One region of the Desulfitobacterium elongatum genome, then DNA from elsewhere that is predicted to be linked to it. Evidence: riboswitches for the same ligand, from Rfam matches in the RefSeq annotation. Region 1 holds a riboswitch; the other holds the start of a gene.

Region 1 (5,579 bases):
CAGGGGATATTGGTGAAGAGGCGTTTTGCGGAAAAGTGGTATCAGATGTACTTAAAGCCTTTGGTCATTTAGAGATTCTTGTCAATAATGCTGGAGAACAGCATGTGCAGAATAGTTTACTGGATATTTCTGCAGTTCAGTTAGAACGGACCTTTAAGACAAATATATTTTCTTGCTTCTTCCTTACTCGGGCGGCACTACCCCATCTCAAATCGGGTGCAGTTATTATTAACACAACTTCGATTACAGCTTATGAAGGTCATGATCAACTCATTGACTACTCAGCCAGTAAGGGAGCAGTCGTAGCGTTCACTCGTTCCCTCTCTGAGTCTTTGTCTAAGCAAGGAATCCGTGTAAATGGGGTAGCACCGGGTCCAGTGTGGACTCCTTTGATTCCGGCTTCATTCCCTGCTGATCAGGTAGCTACTTTTGGGAGTACGACACCCATGCAGAGGGCAGGACAACCAAAGGAGATTGCTCCCGCCTATGTATTTCTTGCTTCAAGTGACTCGTCGTTTATGTCAGGTCAGATTCTTCACATTAACGGCGGAACAATTATTAACGGTTAGGTTGGGGGTTGTAAAAAACTACTCCGCATCAAAAACGATGCGGAGTAGTTTTTTGTGAACAGTATATTTGAGTTGTTCGCGCTGACTAGAGAACGCGCTTAGCCCCAATATAATGGGATTTCCAATAGGATCCCATCGAATAGATGGTTACTCCTTTAGAGCTTGATGCATTGATAAATTGTCCATTTCCAATGAAAATTCCAACGTGGTCGATGACCTTATCTCCATCGAGTGAAAAGAAGACGAGGTCACCTGCTTTCAGGTTTTCATAGGAGACTGCGGTTCCTTGCGCATACTGATCACGAGAAACACGGGGTAAGGAAATTCCCTGTTGAGCAAATACATACTGGGTGTATCCTGAACAATCAAAGCCACTTGGAGTTGTTCCACCCCAGACATATTTTACCCCGATATATTGTTTAGCAGTACTGATAATCGCACTGGCTTTTGAACTATTACTAGAGGAACTCACGGATTTCGTCGGAGTGCTAGTACTTTGCCCTCTTGATACTTGTGAGGTTGAACTACGCGGGCGAGGCGCGACGTTATTAGAGGAGGGCTTTTCTGAGGTGCTTTCGAGCGACGAAGTAACGGTTTGAGTATCGGAAGTTTGTTTGGGACTTTCCGCTGCGATTTGAATCTCATCAGGACGACTTGCTTCGTAGGAAAGATTGACTGTGTCTGTAAGTGCTTGTGGTTTTGCGGTGACTGCTGTGGTAAGAAGCCCGATTGTTAAAATAGTGGTCATGATTATATTTACACTTTTTTTCACGATGCATTTCTCCTTTCGAGTAAGCGATAGATGTCCAAAAGAAAGACAACCCGCCGCCCTTTGGAAGGTTGTCTCTAGTATATGATAAATTATTCACTTTGTCCTTATAAAAACTTTGGTAATAATTCTAGCATTTGTAAGAATTGTTTATCTACCACTTAACAAAAATTGTGGCACACCTAAAGTGGGATGTTCGATTCGTATTAAATCAGCTTTATAAATCTTAGCAAGGATGTCTTCGTTTAGGACTTCTGCAGCATTTCCCCAATTAATGATCTTTCCTTGATCAAGTAAGAGTAGCCGATCACAATACTGACCTGCAATATTCAGGTCATGTAAAACCATAATCAGGGTGAGTCCTTGTTCTTGATGCCACTTGCGTACATGCTCCATGACAAGAATCTGATGCCCAATATCAAGATAAGTCGTTGGCTCGTCTAAAATTAGAATCCGGGGTTCTTGGGCCATCGCACGGGCCAAGGAAACGAGTTGTCGTTGTCCTCCACTCAAGGCACTTACTTTCTTCGATCGAATATTCCATAAATTTAAATTTCTTAAGACGCTCTCCACAATTTCACGATCATGTGCTCCAAGCTCTGAAAAGGGTTTTAACCATGGGTATCGTCCCATGGAGACAATTTGTTCCACGGTATAGGGTAGAGGAGGAGTACCTTCTTGTTCAAGTACTGCAATTTGGCGAGCGAGTTCTTTATGAGAGTACGAGCTAAGAGGTTTATCGCGAAGGAGGATTTTTCCTGAGGAAAGAGAGTGTAGGCCACTCATTGAGCGAATAAGCGTCGATTTTCCACTTCCATTGGGCCCAATAATCCCGAATATTTCTCCTTCTGCAATTGTAAAGGATATGTCACATAAGACAGGAAAAGTTCCATAACGGTAGTTAACGTGTTCAAGCTCAAATAAACTCATCCCTAATCCCTCCTTAGCCTGTTTTTTAGTAAATACCCAAAAAACGGTGCACCAACAAATGCCGTAATGACTCCAATCGGAATCTCCCGTGATTCTAAAAGCGTACGAGCCAAAGTATCAGACCATAATAGAAAAATTGCTCCAGCCAAGGTTGAGACAGGAAGAAGAATTCTATGATCAGGCCCTACTGAGAGGCGCATAAGATGGGGGACGATTAACCCAACAAAGCCAATAATTCCAACGACTGAGACTGCTGCCGCAGTTAAGAGAGAGCCGACAACTAAGATAATGATTTTTTTTTGTTCAACATTCATCCCAAGGTGGGTTGCAGCTCTCTCACCGAGTGCGAGTACGTTGAGGTCTCGTTGCTGAAAGAGAAGGTAGGTTAATCCTATGAGGAAATAAGGGAGAAGAATAAACACATCTGTCCAAGTGCGATTCGCAAGACTCCCCATCATCCAGAAAACGATTTCTTGCATCTGTTGTCCTGAGATTGCGATTAAAAAGGAGAGAAATGCTCCCAGCAAGGATTGCACAACGACTCCAGAAAGAATCAGTGTTTCCCTTTCGTGTTGGCCTTGTTGCTTAGAGAGTGCTAGGACAAAGCCCAGGGAAATAAGTCCTCCTGCGAAGGAAAAGAGGGGGAGGGAAAGATGACCAAAGAACGATGAGCTTCTAAAAAATACGATAGAGGTAGCCGCACCGAAAGCGGCTCCTGAAGATACTCCGAGAATATAAGGATCAGCTAAGGGATTCCGGAGTATACCTTGAAAGGCAACCCCTGATGCAGCTAACATCGCACCCACGACCAAAGCAAGAAATACGCGTGGTAAACGCAAATTCCATACAATCGTTTCCTGAGCCATCGTCCAAGTCGCATCTAAACTCAAGAAGGGCAAATGATTCAGGAGGATTTGCCAAGTAAGATGGAAAGGGAGACGAACGGCGCCAGTCATGACGCTAAAAACCATGGAGAATAGGAGAAGAATGAACAGGCCACTGATCCACGATATACTTTTCGGGGCTAGAGTTTTGATGCTCATGCCTTTCCTTCCTCCTGATTACGTTCTTATTTAAACAGTTCTGGGTAAATAGCTTTTGCTATTGATTCTAATCCATCAACAATACGGGGACCCGGTCGAGTAACCATATCACTATCTAAATCGTAAACTTTTTTATTCTTAACTGCTTCGATAGTTTGCCAGGCTGGACGCACTAAGATTGTATCCTTCACATTGGGTAGGTAGTAAGAATAGGTGTCAAGAATGACTTGAGGGTTTTTAGCTATAACTTTTTCGGCACTGTATTGAGCCCAATCCTTAACATCACTGGCAATATTAATTCCGCCTGCTTTTGTGAGGAGCTCATTCAGAAAAGTGCCTTCTCCTGCAGTGAAAAGGTCGGGATCGACTTCAATCCACACCTTAGCTCGATCTGTAGATTTAATAGTAGCGACTTTGTCTGAAATCGTTTTTTCCTTCAGTTTCATCCCGTCAACAATTTTCTTTGCTTGTTCTTGGGCATCGGTGATTTGTCCGAATTTCTCAATGGTTTTGTATGTAGCCTCAAGACTCTGAGGATTTACCTGAACAACGGGAATCTTAAGATTTCGGATGGAGCTCACAGTTTTTTCATCCTGCATACCTAAGACGATCAAATCTGGGTTAAGCTTTAGGATTTGTTCGACATTTGGATGAAGGCTATCTTCAAAGATATATTCTACTTTTTGCTGAATCCCTTGGGGATAATCATCATATTTGGTGACGGCAATGACTTTGCCTTCTAGGCCAAGCGCAAATAAAGTCTCTGTGGAGGCGGGGACAAAGGACACGATCCGTTGAGGTTTACTCTTAAGGGTTGTTTCTACTCCCGCATCATCTTTAAAGACGAGAGGATAAATCGTTTGAAGTGAAGTTTTCTGTTCGGGAGATTTCGAGTGCTGTTGTGGAGTTTGGGTTGTGCTGCAACCACTAACGAAAATCAAGGAGAAGATAAGGGAAAATACAATCGCTGTTTTTCGGAATAATTTGACATCTCTCATCGCTTTGTTACCCCTTTCTGTGCACGTGAGGAAGAAAGAAATTGAAAAACCTTTTACCACGAGGATAAAAGGTTTTTGATTTGCTGCGTTAGAAATATTCCATTTTGCAGCGACTATTCCTTGTCCTCGAAGGATGTACGCTCGAATGAATAGGCAGGTTTTCTGGCTTATGGCAATGTATTCACGCCTTTCAGTCATAGGACAGCGGCATAGAAGAATACACTTCCATTTTACAGTGGCGGGACCGCGTCGGAATTACACCGACTTACCCTTTTACTCCTCTCAACTCATATAGGAGGAGAACCTAATCATCATGCTATATTCTTTTATTTCAATTATATAGCATGCATAAGTTAAAGTCCAAGATATTCTTTGCACCAAGTGGTTATCATTATCTTGATGGTGATTCGAATCTTTTTAGAAGAGTAAGCAAATAATAGTAAGAGAAGGATTTTACTGTATCCAATGGAATAGATTTTTCTTAGGGTAGGTTTTATGATGCCAGGGTATCGATGGAATGTGCGAACTACCAGTACTTAAGCTTAAAGGAGAGTGTTTTCTGTGAAAGATTTAATCAAAAAAGGTTTGGCATTGGGTCTAGGGTTTGCAGTTGTGAGTAAGGAGCAAATCGAAAAGGTCGTCGATGAACTTGTAAAAAAAGGAGAACTTTCCGCAAGTGAGTCCAAGGATCTGATCAACGAACTCATCCAGAAAGGCAACGAGCAGCATAAAGAGATTAATACAAAACTTCGAGATCAAGTTCAGAAGATATTAGAGGAATTGAATATCCCGAGTAAAGTGGATATCGATAGACTCGAGAAACGGATCGTGGAGTTGGAAAATGCTCAGGGAAATATTCAAGACCATACTCCTGGTAATGATTGAATTGATGACAACAAACGTTGAGAATCTTTGAGATATTAATACTGTTTTGCTAGGGGAATCGAAATGATCGGAAGAAGAATCCGTCATATCAATCGTTATCGCGAAGTCGCATCAGTTCTCGCCCGGCACGGGTTCGGCCTCATCCTAGAAGAGATGGGGCTCATTAATTTATTGTCTCTTCCAAAGCGGATTTTTCGAACCGAAGAAGAGGTGGATCCGCAAACGTTAGGAGAACGTTTGCGGATAGCGCTTGAAGAGTTAGGGCCAACCTATGTCAAAATGGGGCAAATTGCGAGCACAAGACCGGATATCTTACCAGCGTATGTGATTACTGAGCTCGAAAAACTTCAAGATCAGGTGCCTCCTTTTTCGTTTATTGAAGCGA
Region 2 (5,579 bases), 1.5 Mb from region 1:
ATTACAGATGCCCTAGGCCAAATTAGCTATCCTGATTTACTGAGCAGTGCTAATGATAAAAAGGGATTCTTTATTGATATTCCTGAATTTACAGAGGACTACTATTATGAACCGTATAAGTCTTGCCTTTATTATGCTATTCAGCACAATTCAACGATTGGGTATGTCATTGTTGAAAACCTCCCCAAGGAAAGGATTGATACCTCTCTAATCGTTATTAAAGAAGGGGAATTAGCGTTAAAGTATTATTTTTCACTCAATAGTAAAAAAGAGGAAGATCCTAAACAAAGCTTGTCTTCGAATTCCTTTACCCCTGCAGATATCAATATCCCTGAACAACTTAAGTTATACGAACCAACTATGGATCCAAACAATTACTACTTTGTCTCGGTATTAGAGGTAGAGGAAGGATCCTCAGACTTAAATTGGAATACTTTACGCTTGAATATCTATTCAACTATGCAGAAAGAAAATACAGAATATGTGAGCTCTATCATAGCACCCGAACGCTTAATCACTATTCACAGAGGTAATCCCGTGGATAACCCCATGGATATAGACCCGAATTGGCCAGGTCAAGAAAACTTAGAAGCAACCAAACAGACCCTTGAAGAAAAATTTAATTTTGGCTTTTCTCTCGGTCTAGGCAAGGTTTATCCACCCTCAGATTTGCTCAAAAGCTACCAGGAGGCATGCATTGCCTTAGCTTTATCTAATTTAGTGGGCGAAAAACATTCGATTCAATATTTTTCTCAATTAGGAGTTTTCACACCCATTTTTTCTCTTGATCTTAATAGTATCAGAAATTACTGTATGCAGATTTTGGGGAAAGTAATTGAACATGACAAGCAATTTGGGACTGACTTTATTGGTACCCTGAGAATTCTACTAGATAATGCGTGTAGTTGGACAACAACCGCTTCCAAACTATATGTCCATGTGAATACCGTATATTATCGAATGTTCAAAATTGAAAGACTGCTCAATGTAAATTTTTCTTCCTATCAAACCCGGATTCATCTTTATACTGCAATTAAAACGTGGGATGTCCTTCAAAAGTGTGAACTGATAGAATAACCAGTAGAGCTAATAAAAGAAAGCAAATGAAGAGGCTGCTACACCATGAACAGAAACGTTCGTTGCGTAGCAGCCTCTTCATTTGGGCTCTCTATAATTCTAAGTCTTTAAAAGGCTCCGGTTGACAGGAGAGATACCTTTTCGTCTTAGAGCAAGGATGATTTTTGTAAGGCACCGTAAACACTTTTTGTCAAGATGCTTGCAACGATCGTTGCTACGAGGGTGGTTAGTGATGAACTTAAAAGTGCGATCTTCCAGTCGAGATGAATGACATAAATCAATCCGAGCATAACGCAAAAGTTACCGGTAACATTACACCCGATCTGAGCCAGTATATGGTGGCTTAATTTCTCCATGGAAAACTTCCTTGCAATTAATGAATAGGAAATGGAGCCGATGGTATTGGCGAAAATAAAGAAAAATGCGAGAGGGGAATAGGCTGTTGCCATGGCTACAATGGCTTCCAATAAACCGGAGATAATACCTGCCGGCTGTTTGTACATTAAGACGATGAGACCAGTAAAGAAGGCCCAGCAGGTTCCATTAAAAAGTAATAGGGTAGGGTCCAAAATACCGTCGATACGTCCTGTTACCTGCATCATAATCAGGAATACGATCCCTACGATGACGGAGCCTACTAAAGCTTTTGTGTCTGTTCTGAATAAACTTTCTTTCATTTTTAACTCTCCTCCTAAAATTTTGTGATTATATAAATGGTAATAGCCTGCTAACAAGATGGAGGGTTATTACCAATAACATCGTAACGATTAAAGCGATATCGTACTTCTTAATCGATAGATTTGAAGAAAAGGTTCGGGTTTTGCTCCGACCATAGCCTCTTAACTCCATTGCTAAGGCTGTCTCTGTCGAACGTCTGACAGCGCGGTATAAAAAAGGCAGGAAGGTTGGAATAATGCCTTTGATATTGTCCCAGACGCTTTCTATTTTAAGGCCTCTGGTGCGCTGACTATCGATGATGGAGATATATTCATCTTTCATTAGAGGGATGAAGCGGACGCCCAGTCCCACCAACATGGCAAAGCGGTAGGGAATTTTGAATTTCATGAGCATTAAGGTGAAGTCAGTGGGTGAGGAGGATGTAAAAAACTGCATACTTGCAAAGACAATAAGGGTGGCCTTCAGTAGACCGGTAATCGTGAGGGGGATTGCTTCACTGTAGATTTTGAAGATGCCCCATTGGTAGATTAGAACGCCTTCCCTGCAGAAGAGCAGTTGAAGGATGAGTAGCTGGAGTCCCAAAAGTAACATGATTACAATCATGACCTTATACTGCTTCAAGGAACCCGTTAAGATAAGAGAGGCCGTAAGTCCCACTAATAAAACAAGGCATAACTGAATAGCAGTTTCCAAACTCAGTGCAAAATAGATCATCAGGGCATACCAGGCTAGTTTTGTCCGAGGATCCAACGTATTTATAAGTTTTATATTTTGTTTTTCCTTTTGTTCAATGCCATAAGAAAGTCCCATTCTAACCCTCCTCAAAGGAAATAACAGGTTTGAAATTTAGCCCCAGGTCTTTTAGCGTATCAAGATGCTCCTTGAGATCATTTGTTGAGATATCCAGTTGAAGGCGATGGTTATGCAGGGCAACTAACCGGTTCGAATAGTTTTTAGCCATGGTTAGGTCGTGGGTAATAACCAGGATTGTTTTGCCATTCTTGGACAGCTCGGCTAGTTTATCCATGATCATATATCCTTGGCTTTCGTCAAGGCCCGAGGTCGGTTCATCGGCGAGGATGAATTCCGGATCACTGACGAGGATGGAGGCTAGTGCCAAAAGCTGGCGCTGACCGCGGCTTAAGCGTTGGGGATGCATTTTCTTATAGTCAAGCAGCCCCACAAATCCTAGACACTCATCAATTTTTTGATCAATTATTTCATTTTGCTCACCTCTTAACTTCAGTGAAAATCCAACCTCTTCTTCCAGGGTGCTTGCAAAAATCTGATAGTCAGGGTTTTGAAACAGAAAGCCCATGTGCGCACGAATCTCTGTAAGGTTTTCTTTATTTAGAGGTTGGTTAAAAACTTTAATCTCACCCTGAGAAGGCTTTAATAGACCGATGAGCATTTTGGCTAGGGTTGATTTTCCGGACCCATTTAATCCGATGACGGCTAAGAAGTCGCCCTTATGAATTTTTAAATGAATGTCTTTACAACCGAGCAAATTATTTTTGTACTGGTAGGAGACATTTGTAATTTCGGCTATGATTTCCCTCGGCTTACCGTTGTTCGTCAAGGAAGTGGCGCATTTCAGCCTTCCTTTTCGATGTTCAATTTGTTCCTTGTAATATTCCGCAGGCAAATACTGTTTGAAAATTTCGCCGTCCCTCATATAGAAGACTCTGTTGGCATAGTTAAGGACTTCCTCAATTCGGTCCATGACCAAAACAAGGGTTAGATTCTGAATTTTATTTAACTGACCGAGCCGCTTATATAGCTCGAAGCGGCCCAAGGGATCCAGTTCCGCGGTTGGTTGGTCAAGAATCAAAATAGGGGCATTGAGAGCCAAGACACCGGCCAAAACAACACGCTGGGCCTGCCCGCCTGAGAGCGAAGCGGTCTGTCTGTTTTCATAGCCCGTTAGACCTACAAATTCCAAAGTGTTTTTAACCGTCTGATCTATTTGTTCCAGGGGGATTTCTAGGTTCCCGAGGCCGAAGGCAACATCCTCGTATACATCCAGACTGATGATTTGGTTTTGAGGTTCCTGCATCATGTATCCCACATAGTCGGACATTTTATTGAGGGGTATGTCCTTGATATCTTGACCCATGATAGTGACTTTCCCCGTTAATTCCGCGCTATGGTAGTGAGGGATAGCGCCTGTGATCGAGTGCAGCAAAATCGATTTTCCAGAGGCTACATCTCCTGTAATGACGATGAAATCTCCCTGATTAATTTCAAGGTCAATATTTCTGAGTGCTGGTTTTTCTTCATGCGGAAATACGAGTTTCTCGATTTTGATCGTTGCAATTGTTTTCATGGCAGCTCCTAAAGCATAAAAAATTATAAAAAAAAGTCCCAGCTTTATAAAAAAGCTAGAACTTTACCATTGTCCATCTTCGCGATATTTTATAGGCAGGTCTCCTGACTTATAGACTAAGATGTACGCCTTCCCAGTTATCCCAGTGGCAAATGCACATCGTCAACATCTAATTACAGTGGTGGGTCCGTCCAGGATTTCTACCTGGTTCCCTATTATCCCTTGCGGGCACCTAAAAAATGATGTATTCAGTTGGCTTAATGTTAGAATAGTAAAATGATTTTGTCAATAGGGGATGAAATAATCATGACATAGGAAATTGCAAAAACAGCCAAGGTTCCTGCCATCAGCAGGAGCCTTGCTTATTATACGGGATTAAGAAGGATTAGCGCAATCTGTGTCGAATATTGGGAATAGTATTGCAATTCAAAACGCTTAACTGATGCTTATGGGTAATGAAATAAACTGCAAGAGGAACATATGAGTAAGTAAGGATAAGGGGCTTTTCAATGAATGTTGAAGTTTTACTTACGAATAAAAAACTATGTGTAGGTTGTAATAAATGTATAGCTAAATGCCCGGTCAAAGCAAACGTAGCGTTCTTAGATAATGGTGAAAATCGGGTTAAAACTGACCATTTGAAATGCATTCACTGTGGGGCGTGTATAGACGTATGTGATCATAAGGCCCGAGATTTTGCTGATGATACTGAGAGGTTTTTTGCTAACTTAACACGGGGAATTGGTATTTCTGTCATTGCAGCTCCTTCTATCAGATATAACTTTCCTAATTATAAACGGTTATTTGGTTATTTAAAGTCCTTAGGGGTAACGCTTGTTTACGATGTGTCGATCGGTGCAGATATCACGACTTGGGCTTATCTAAAAACCATTGAGGAGCAGAAACTAGATTCAATTATTGCTCAACCCTGCCCTGTGATTGTGAACTACATTCAAACATACCGCTCTGAACTGATTAAGTACCTTGCCCCAATCCAAAGCCCTATGATGTGCACGTCAATTTACTTAAAAAAATACAAAAGGATTGACGATAAGATAGCATTCTTGTCTCCTTGTATCGGCAAAATCGATGAAATCCAAGATAAAAATTCGATGGAACTCGTCAATTATAATGTTACCTATCAAAAAATGGAGGCCTATTTTGAAAAGAATCATATTGACCTCAACGATTACCCAGAGGTAGATTCGATAGCTGGGTTGTTGAATCAGCGATTGAGATATTAGGGAAACATCCTGACGTATCAGTTTTCGTAAACATCTCGGCATCGAGTCTTGGAGATACAGAATTACTGAAATTCATTGAGAGTAGAATTAAAGAGAGTAATCTTGAGCCTTTCCGAATTGGGTTTGAAATCACTGAAACTGCAGCAATCAGGGACTTAGATCATGCAGAACATTGGATTCAGAGGTTAAAACAAATAGGGTGTAAGTTCGCCTTAGATGACTTCGGAGTAGGCTTTCTGACGTTCAATCATCTA

What was found. Region 1 has a riboswitch for cobalamin ahead of ACZ42W_RS09825 (ABC transporter substrate-binding protein). Riboswitches for the same ligand answer to the same signal wherever they lie in the genome.
Region 2: it holds a riboswitch for cobalamin, as region 1 does, so the genes downstream of both, ACZ42W_RS02550 (ABC transporter ATP-binding protein) here and ACZ42W_RS09825 (ABC transporter substrate-binding protein) in region 1, are expected to answer to the same signal.

The regions. Positions count from the first base shown of each region.
Region 1 covers NZ_AP038772.1:2,067,505-2,073,083, forward strand. The annotation lists gene ACZ42W_RS09805 (SDR family oxidoreductase) at 1-569, shown strand, start outside; gene ACZ42W_RS09810 (C40 family peptidase) at 655-1,341, opposite strand; gene ACZ42W_RS09815 (ABC transporter ATP-binding protein) at 1,489-2,268, opposite strand; gene ACZ42W_RS09820 (FecCD family ABC transporter permease) at 2,271-3,311, opposite strand; gene ACZ42W_RS09825 (ABC transporter substrate-binding protein) at 3,338-4,309, opposite strand; cobalamin riboswitch at 4,445-4,632, opposite strand; gene ACZ42W_RS09830 (phasin family protein) at 4,871-5,194, shown strand; gene ACZ42W_RS09835 (ABC1 kinase family protein) at 5,258-5,579, shown strand, end outside.
Region 2 covers NZ_AP038772.1:567,478-573,056, forward strand. The annotation lists gene ACZ42W_RS02535 (PucR family transcriptional regulator) at 1-1,077, shown strand, start outside; gene ACZ42W_RS02540 (hypothetical protein) at 1,224-1,754, opposite strand; gene ACZ42W_RS02545 (energy-coupling factor transporter transmembrane component T family protein) at 1,783-2,565, opposite strand; gene ACZ42W_RS02550 (ABC transporter ATP-binding protein) at 2,567-4,081, opposite strand; cobalamin riboswitch at 4,159-4,332, opposite strand; gene ACZ42W_RS02555 ([Fe-Fe] hydrogenase large subunit C-terminal domain-containing protein) at 4,591-5,325, shown strand; gene ACZ42W_RS02560 (EAL domain-containing protein) at 5,319-5,579, shown strand, end outside.